2 regions of the Solidesulfovibrio magneticus RS-1 genome follow, and region 1 is predicted to be linked to the other one. Evidence: predicted binding sites of a transcription regulator. Region 1 holds the regulator's gene; the other holds the start of a gene.
The links. The regulator sigma-54, encoded in region 1, starts transcription at its own class of promoters, with help from an activator protein. The targets are predictions, from matches to a motif close to CTGGCACGGNNNNTGCTT.
Positions count from the first base shown of each region.

Region 2: a site for sigma-54 is predicted at 1,680-1,697, ahead of DMR_RS17970 (PspA/IM30 family protein). Genes of this name have one in related genera too.

Region 1 covers NC_012796.1:2,885,531-2,890,126, forward strand. Annotated here, with positions in the region: gene DMR_RS12350 (PTS sugar transporter subunit IIA) at 1-39, opposite strand, end outside; gene rapZ (RNase adapter RapZ) at 297-1,184, opposite strand; gene DMR_RS12360 (PTS sugar transporter subunit IIA) at 1,273-1,722, opposite strand; gene hpf (ribosome hibernation-promoting factor, HPF/YfiA family) at 1,723-2,271, opposite strand; gene rpoN (RNA polymerase factor sigma-54) at 2,322-3,752, opposite strand; gene DMR_RS12375 (KdsC family phosphatase) at 3,883-4,419, opposite strand.
Region 2 covers NC_012796.1:4,338,570-4,343,165, reverse strand. Annotated here, with positions in the region: gene DMR_RS17980 (M16 family metallopeptidase) at 1-441, opposite strand, end outside; gene DMR_RS17975 (sigma 54-interacting transcriptional regulator) at 451-1,572, opposite strand; gene DMR_RS17970 (PspA/IM30 family protein) at 1,739-2,419, shown strand; gene DMR_RS17965 (hypothetical protein) at 2,540-2,791, shown strand; gene DMR_RS17960 (PspC domain-containing protein) at 2,778-3,146, shown strand; cyclic di-GMP riboswitch class I at 3,542-3,626, shown strand; gene DMR_RS17955 (methyl-accepting chemotaxis protein) at 3,646-4,596, shown strand, end outside.

The DNA.
Region 1 (4,596 bases):
CACGCCAACGGGCGCGTCCTTGCGGGACTCGGCATTCATAGACAGGCATCCCGGAGCATGGCGCCCCCGTCTTGACGGTTTGAAACCGTCGGCATTGCTTTCTGCTTCCGGTCCGGCCGCGCCGCCCGAAAGCCCAAGGCCTCACACCATAGCGGTCTTTGAACGAGGCTACCGAGCCGACAAGGCTACCGGCCGTGACGGCACGCTGTCACCAAACACGAAAGTCCCTGGACCGGGCTCGCCGCCCCACCGCTCTCGCCGGCAACCACGTTGCCGCGGCGTTCAAAACCTAGAGTTTAGCCGCGTTCGATGTGCCGATGTTCAAGGGAGATATTGTAGCCAGCCTTGGAGAGCGTGTCAAAGACCGACTCGGCCACGGCCACCGAACGGTGGCGGCCGCCGGTGCAGCCAAAAGCCAGGGTCAGGCGGTAACGGCCTTCCTTGGCGTACAGCGGCAGCAGGTAGAGCAGAAATTCGGTCAGCCGGCGCAAAAACTCCCGGCCCGGCTCCTCGGCCAGGACGTAATCGCGCACCGCCGCTTCCTTGCCCGTGCGCTCGCGCAGTTCCTTGTCGAAATAGGGATTGGGCAAAAAGCGCAGGTCAAAGACCATGTCGGCCTCGGAGGGCGGGCCGTACTTGAAGCCGAAGCTCATGACGTGGACCTTGAGGGTTCCGGCGGTGGGCCGGATGGAGGCCCATTTTTCCTGGAGCTTGCGGCGTAGGTCGTGGATGGTGAAATGGGTGGTGTCCAGCACCATGTCGGCGGCGTCGCGAAGGGGCCGCATGCGTTCGCGCTCGGCCAGGGCGGCCTGCTCCAGGCCCATGTCGGCGCTTTCCAGGGGATGGGGCCGGCGGGTAGTGGCGTAGCGGCGGATGATCTCACCGTTATCGGCCTCGAAAAAGATGATCTGGGTAAGGTCCTGTTTACGCCGCACCTCGGCCAGGGTCGCGCCCCAGTCGGTGTCGAGGTCGGCCTGGCGCACGTCCATGCCCAGGGCCAGGCCCTTGTAGCGCTGGCCGCCCTTGTCGTCGAAAAGGCTCATGAGCTTGGGCACGAGGCTGACCGGCAACCCGTCCACGCAAAAAAAACCCAGGTCCTCGAAGACGCGAAGGGCTGTGGATTTTCCGGACCCGGACAGGCCGGTCAAGATAACGACGGGGAGTTCCCTGGCCGCATGTTCCATGGCATTCACCTTCCGGCCCAAGGGCTTAACAAATTTCCCGCGCGTTTGTGTGACAACAAACGCGCGGGAAACGTTTTTTCAGGGAGCCTTAGGCGGCGGCGAGCACCTGCCGCAAGGCCTCGTCGGTTTCGGCGGTCAGAAAGGCCCGCCGGAAGGATTCATCGGACAAAAGCCGCGAGATGTGGGCCAAAATGCGCAAATGCAGGCCCGCGACATGCTCGGGCGCGAGCACCAGGAAGAAGATGCGGCAGGGCTTGAAGTCCAGCGCATCGAAGCTGACGCCCGCAAGGCTTCTCCCGACGACGATGACGATGCGTTCGAGGCTCTCCATCTTGCCGTGGGGAATGGCCACCCCGTCGCCGATGCCCGTGGTTCCGAGGTTTTCCCGGTCGAGCAGCACCTGATGGGCGCGTTTGGCGTCAAAATCGGGCCACTGCTTCTTGATGGGGGCCACGAGCTCGGCCAACACTTCGGACTTGGACTCCGACGCAAGATTCCCGATGACGAACTCGGGCTGGAGATAGTCCTCTAACCGCATCTAAGCGCCCGTTCCAGGATCGATGAGGCCGAAGTCGCCGTTGCGCAGGCGGTAGATGACGTTGGGCCGTTCGGTTTCGGAGTTGATGAACACCAGGAATTCGTACTTGAGAGCCTCCAGCTGCATGGCGGCTTCTTCCACGGCCATGGGCTTGGGCTGATACTCGTCGGTTTCGATGATGGTGGGCACGCGGCCGCCGGCGGCGTCCTCGCTGATGCTGATGACGTCCATGCGGACCTGTTCCACGGTCTGGCGACGGCGGTCCTTTTGCTTCTCGCGGAACTTCTTGGCCTGGGCCTCGATCTTGTCGAGGATCAGGTCAATGGTGGAGTACATGTCCTCGGAGGTTTCGTGAGCCGAGATGTGCATATTGTCGGCCAGGAAGATGACGTCGGCCATCTGCCGGGTCTTTTCCACGGCCAGGTTGACCTGGACATCCGAGGTATCGGTGGACGAGGTGTACTTGCCAAGCTTTTCAAAGCGCTTCCTGGCATAATCGCGCAAATGATCAGACGGCTCGAAATTCTTGAAATTAAAGGTGATGTTCATAGAATCCTCCAGGCTGGCGTGGTGAGAGGCCGGAAACCCGGCCCGAAGCATCAGAAAACCGCCTTGCGCTTCGACGACGACTCGATTCCCATGGCCGTGCGATACTTGGCCACGGTTCGCCGGGCGATGTTGATTTGCAGTTCATCCTTGAGCATGTCGGCGATGGCCTCGTCGCTGATGGGCTTTTTGTCATTCTCGCCGGAAATAATGCGCTTGATCATGGCCTTGACCGACTCGGAGCCTACCGTGCCCCCGTCGTCGAGTTCCAGGGCGCTGTTGAAAAAGAACTTGAGTTCAAAGATGCCGTGGGGCGTGGCCACGTACTTGTTGGACGTAATGCGGCTGACGGTGGACTCGTGCATGCTGATGTCGTCGGCCACGTCCTTGAGGATCAGCGGCCGCAGCTTGGTCACGCCGTCCTCGAAAAATCCGCGCTGAAACTTCACGATGCTCTCCAGGACCTTATACAGCGTGCGCTGGCGTTGGTACAGGCTCTTCATAAGCCACATGGCCGAACGCATCTTGTCCTGGAGGTAGTCCTTGTCCTTGTCGTTTCGCGGCAGGCTGCCGTCGGTGTAGGACATGTTGAGTCCCAGGCGCGGCATCCCCTCCTCGTTGAGCAGGATGACGAAGTCCTCGCCGTACTTGTAGACGAAGGCGTCGGGGCTGACGTAGATCGGGTCCCCCGAACCGTAGCTGGCTCCGGGCATGGGATCGAGGGTCTGGATCAGCTCCAGGTATTCCTTGAGCTTTTCCATGGTCAGGTGAAATTTCTTGGCCAGGGGCTTGTAGCGCTTCTTTTCGAGATCTTCGAGATGCTCGCGCACCAGTTCGATGAGGATGGGATCGTCGTAGCCGTAGACTTCGATCTGAATGAGCAGGCATTCGCTGGGAGTGCGAGCGGCCACGCCCACGGGATCGAAGCGCTGGAGGCGGTGGAGCACCTTTTCGACATGCGCCGGGTCGGCGTTGGCCATGCCGGCGATTTCCTCGACCGTGGCCCGCAGATAGCCCGAGGAATTGAGGCTGCCGACGATGGTCTCGCCGATCTCCACTTCCTTGGCCGTGAAATTGGACAGGTGCATCTGCCAGCCGAGGTGGCCGTCGAGGGACGGCTTGGAGGCCAGGCGAGCGTCGAAAGCCATGCCCTCTTCGGGAACTTCCAGGTCGCGGGACAGGGACTGCTTGCTCGTGCTGGCGAAATCGCCAAGGTAGTCGTCCCACTCGGCGTTTTTGAGCAGCTCCTTTTCCATGGCCGCGTCGGCTCCCGTGGGGCCATTGTTGTCCTCGACCATGACGCGTTCGGGCTGGCGGTCCTCCTCGACGGATTCCTCCAGAAGAGGATTTTCCAAAAGCTCCTGCTGCACGCTTTCAAGCAGCTCCAGCCGCGACAGCTGCAAGAGCTTGATGGCTTGCTGCAGCTGGGGGGTCATCACCAGCTGTTGGGAAAGCTTGAGTTGCTGCCGCAGTTCCAGGGCCATGCTTACCGCCGTGCTCGAAAGTCGTTGACGTTACCGGGGTCGTCTCCGGGCTTTGCCCGGCTCAGGGCCACCCCGCCCAACAAAAACCATGCCACAATTGAAGCCTTGTGGCAATCGGCACAATCGGCCTTCAGCCGAGGAACCACTGGTAGGCCGCCTCCAGACGGCCCTTGGCGGCCAAAATGTAGCGCACGGCCTCGCGCACGGCGCCCTGCCCGCCTCCGCGCCGCGACACCCACAAGGCCAGATCGAGGATTTCGGGCTGGGCGTCGGCCACAGCCATGGGCAGACCGACCAGCTCCATGGGGCCGGCGTCCACCCAATCGTCGCCGAGAAAGGCGGCCTGATGCGGGGCCAGCCCGGCCCGGGCCAGGATGCCTTCCAGCACGGCCACCTTGCGGTAGTGGCCGGGGTGGTATTCCTCAATGCCCAGTTCCCGCATCCGGGCGGCCACGGCCGGGCTGTCCAGGCCGCTGACGACCGCCACGGCCAGCCCCGCCGCCTGGGCCGCCTTGATGCCTAAACCGTCGTGGACATGAAAACGCTTGGTCACCTCGCCCCGGGCATCGACGTAGATGCCGCCGTCGGTCATGACGCCATCGACGTCGAGCACCAGCAACTCCACGTCCCGGGCGCGCGCAATGGCCAGCTTGGCGTCTTCAGGCATAACAGCCTCCCTTGCGATGCGACGGCGGCATGGTTTGAACGCAAGGCCATGTCCCCAACCGCCGACAGGTGCAATCTAGCCCAAAAATCGCACCATGACCAGAAGATAAACGTTTTTAGCGCCTTGCCAAGCCATGCAGCCCTTTGGCCGAAAAAAAGTCCGGAGAAGCCGCCTTCC
Region 2 (4,596 bases), 1.5 Mb from region 1:
GATTTTTTCCTCGGGCGTCTCCTCGACCATGGAGATTTCCTGCAGGATGACGGCCTGTTCCCGGGCCAGCTCCTCGGGATCAAGCAGCGGACGCAAGACGATGTCGCTTAAAATGTCGAAAGCCCGGGCCAAGTGGGCGTCCATGACGCGCACGTGGAAACAGGTGGCCTCGCGGGAGGTAAACGCGTTGGAAAGCCCGCCCAGGGTGTCAAGTTCCTTGGCGATGGCCAGGGCGTCGCGCCGGGCCGTGCCCTTGAAAGCCATGTGCTCCATCAGATGGGCCATGCCTTCCTGACCCGGGGCTTCGTGGCGCGAACCGGCCTCGATCCAGATGCCGAGGCTGGCGGTTTTGGAAACGGGCATGTGTTCGGTGACGATACGGACGCCGTTAGGCAGCCTGTCGGCGCGGATACGGCTGTCGGATTCGGTGATTTGGCGCATCGCCTGGGGCTACGGGGCTTTGGACGCGGCGTCAAGAGCGCCGGCATACTTGCGGTACAGCCCCCGGAACTGGTGATAGCCAAGCCCGAGCAACCCGGCCGCCCGGCGCTGGTTGCCGCCCGAACGCGCCAAGGCGCGGCCGAGCAGCGCGATTTCCAGGGACGCGACAGCTTCGGTGAAGTTGGGGAGGGGAGAAGATGGGGATGCCTCCGGCGGCCAGGGCGCTGCCCTGGACCCGTCGGGGGGGATCATCCCCCCCGAACCCCCTGGATGGGGGGAAGGGGTGGATGAAACAGTAGATGCCTCCGGCGGCCAGGAGGGGGTCACCCCCTCCTGGACCTCCCGGGTGGGGGACAGGGCGGCGAAAGGGTCGAGGGTGATCGTGTCGATAAGGGGGGTGGGGCAGGCCAGCACGGCGCGTTCGACCACGGTCTTGAGTTCGCGGATGTTGCCGGGCCAGGGGTGGGCGGCAAGGGCGGTCATGGCAGCCCGGGAAAAGGTCGGCGGCTCGGGCCGGCCGAGCTGGGCGGCGAACCGGGCGGCGAACCGCTCGGCCAGGTACGGGATGTCGCCATGGCGCTCGCGCAGGGGCGGCATGACCAGCACGCAAAAGGCCAGCCGGTCCAGGAGATCGGGCAAGAGCCTGCCCTTGGCCACGAGCCGACGCGGATCGACGTTGACCGCCGCCACGATGCGCACGTCCACGGCCACGGGCTGGCTCGACCCGATGCGCTCAATAAGCCCATATTCCACCGCCCGCAGCAGTTTGGCCTGGACGGCCACCGGCGCGGCGTGGAGTTCGTCCAGAAACAGCGTCCCCCCGTCAGCTGTCTCGAAGCGCCCGGCCCGACGCCGCGCCGCGCCGGTAAAAGCCCCGGCCTCATGGCCGAACAGCTCGGATTCCATGAGCGTTCGGGGCAAGGCGGCCAGATTGACCGGCACATAGGGGCGGTCCCAGCGCGGGGAATGGTAGTGCAGCCGGGCGGCGGCCAGCTCCTTGCCCGTGCCGCGCTCGCCCACGACGAGCGCCGGCCGGTCGATGCCGGCGGCCTGGGCCACGGCCTCCATGCAGGCCAGAAAGGCGTCGGATTGGCCCAGGGCCTCGGCCAGCCAGGGAGCGTCGGGCGTCATGGCGATTTTCTCCAGTTTTGTGGCGAAAAATACCAGTATCTGGCGATAACTGCAACGATCTTGCTTCGTCATTTCGGGCAACATCCTGAAAGTACGACAGAAAATATCTGGCACGCTCCCTGCTTTACGGCAGCCATCACGGCGCAGCCGCGCCAGGAGGAACGCCATGGGTATTTTCAGCCGCTTCCGCGACATCATCCACTCCAACATCAACGCCATGCTCGACAAGGCCGAGGAGCCCGAAAAGCTCATCCGGCTCATGATCCAGGAGATGGAAGAAACGCTGGTGGAACTTAAGGCCGACTGCGCCCGCACCATGGCCCAGGCCGCCCGCATCGCCCGCGAACACGACATGCTCGCCGCCGCCGCCGGCCGCTGGGGCGAAAAGGCCGAACTGGCCGTGGACAAGGGCCGCGAAGACATGGCCCGGGAGGCGCTGCTGGAAAAGCGCGACCTCGAAACCCGGGCCAGCGTCGTGGCCGGCGAACTGGCCGCCGTGGAAGGCCTCATCGAAGCCTGCCGCGAAGACATCGCCACCCTTGAGGAAAAGCTCGCCTCGGCCAAGGAGCGCCAGCGCACCCTGCTGGCCCGCCATATGCGCGCCACCGGACGCAAGCGCATGCGCGAGGACGTCTCCCGCGCCGACTCCAGCGAAGCCCTGCAACGCTTCGAGGCCTTCGAAGCCCGCATCGACCGCCTGGAAGCCGAAGCCGAACTGGCCGGCACGGCCGCCTCGCGACGCCGGCCGGCCGAAGACCAAAGCCTCGACGCCCGCTTCGACCGCCTGGCTGCCGACGAAGACGTGGAACGCGAACTGGCTCAAATCAAATCCCGCCGCGCCCAGTAGGGCGGAGGGGGAGGCCTCCGGTGGCTGGGGGCCTGAGGCCCCCAGAACCCCCACCTGGGAAAAGGCATAAGGGGAACGTCGCGGCCCCAAGACGGACACGCTGTTGCAAAAGGACAAGCAGTGCTGGAACACACAGTTTATATCGGCCACGTGCCGCTGGTCGTCAAAATCCTTCTGGTGGTCGCAGCCATCCTCGTGCTGCGGCAGTTGCGCCGCCGCGACGACCGGGTGCGCGGCCGCGACGAGGAAGCGGCCATGGCTGTGGTGGACGAGGTGCGCGCCGGACTGGCCCGCCTGGAAGAGCGCATGGACAACCTGGAAACCCTGCTGCCGGAAGCATCCGGCAAACGAGGCGGACATGAGAAGCCGTAACGACGATTTCCCCGGCCGCAAAAAGCTCTATCGGTCCCGAAACGGCTTGGCCCTGGGCGTGTGCCGGGGGCTGGCCGACTATCTCGGCTTGCCGCGCTGGGTGGTGCGGGCCTTTGTGGTCGTGCTGTTTGTTTCCACCGGTTTTACGGCCGCGATTCTCTACTTTGCCGCAGCCTTCTTCGTGCCCCTGGCTCCCGAAACGGGGGGGGGCGAAGACATCGACACGGGCCGGCTCGGCCGGGCAGCAGTCGATGTATCGCGGCGTTTCAAGGATTTGGATGTCCGGCTTTCGCGGATGGAGTCCCATGTGACCTCCCGGGAGTATGATTTCGACCGGAGATTGCGCGGCCGATGAGCGGGAGGAAACGTCTCTTGTGCGATTTTTAACAAAGATGGTGTTCGCCTGGCCTATAGTGATTCTTGATATGGTGAAGATGGGAACAATTGCCCCGGGCATGAATCCTCCCCGGCGCACGGGGCGTTGCGAAAGCCCTGGTGTCGGGTGGCTTCGGATGATTGCGTGTTGATGCTACGTTGACGCAGCGCGGGCATAATTTCTTGGCACAGATGAGCGAGGAGGCATCCTGGAGCGGCTGTACGCTTTCTTGGTTAATTACTATCGTGTTGCATCGGTGGTTTGTTCGGGCATCTGGTTCGGCTATTGGCGTCGCATGGCTCATGTAACTGTGGAAAAAGTACACACATAAAACGTCTCTTGCTTCGGTCCGCTGGCGTTGCTAGGAGGATTTTGCCCAATAACGCCACCCCTGCCGCGAGGCAGGTCCGGAAAGCCGCGGGTCTCGACGGCCGTCGTCGAGACAGCCGGGCCGCTGGGAAACACCGAGGGGGACGTCATGCGGGTTTCCATCGCGGCCAAAATCATGGCCCTGGTCATTGCTTCCGTCGTCGCCACCGTGGCCATCATCCAGGCCGTGGCCTACTCCAGCGTCAAGGACGGCTACGAAGCCGTCACCGCCCAGGCGGTCGAAAGCTATCTTCATGTCCTCAACCGCCAGATCGAATCCTACAAGGAAGTCTACGCGGACATGGCCCGGACCCAGGCCTTGCGTCCCAACGTCATCGACGGCGTCCTGGCCGGCGACACGGCCAAACTGCGCGATCTCGGCCAAACCCTCATGGCCGGCGGCAAGGCCGACCTCGTTGTCTTCGCCAACGCCAAGGCCGACGTCTTGGCCCGGGCGCATAACGACAAGGCCGGCGACAACATCGGCAACCAGGAAGGCGTCAAGCGCGCCCTGGCCGGCGAACCCTGCTCGGTTTTCGAATCCGGCAACACGGTGCGTTTTTCCATCCGCGCCTATGCGCCCATCAAAAAAGACGGGGCCGTCATCGGCGTGGTCATCGTCGGCCAGGACCTTTCCAACAACAGCACCCTTGTCGACGGCGTGAAAAAAGACCTGGGAGCCGAAGCCACCATTTTTTACGGCGACACCCGCGTCTCCACCTCCCTGGTCGTTGACGGCAAACGCGCCGTGGGCACCGCCCTCGACAACAAGGCCATCGTCGATGCGGTGCTGCGCCAGGGCAAAACCTATCTGGGCGAGAACACCCTGTTCGGCCGCCTCTACCGCACCGCCTACGCCCCGCTCAAAAACGACGGCAACATCGTCGGCATGGTCTTTATCGGCGTGGACATTTCCCAGGTCATGGCCGCCCGCGACGCCATCATCAAGCAGATCGGCCTAGCCGGTCTCGGCAGCCTGATCCTGTTCGCCGCCCTGGCCTGGTGGCTGTCCAAGGTGCTGGTTCGTCCGCTTTTGGCCTGTATGGACTTCGCCCGAGCC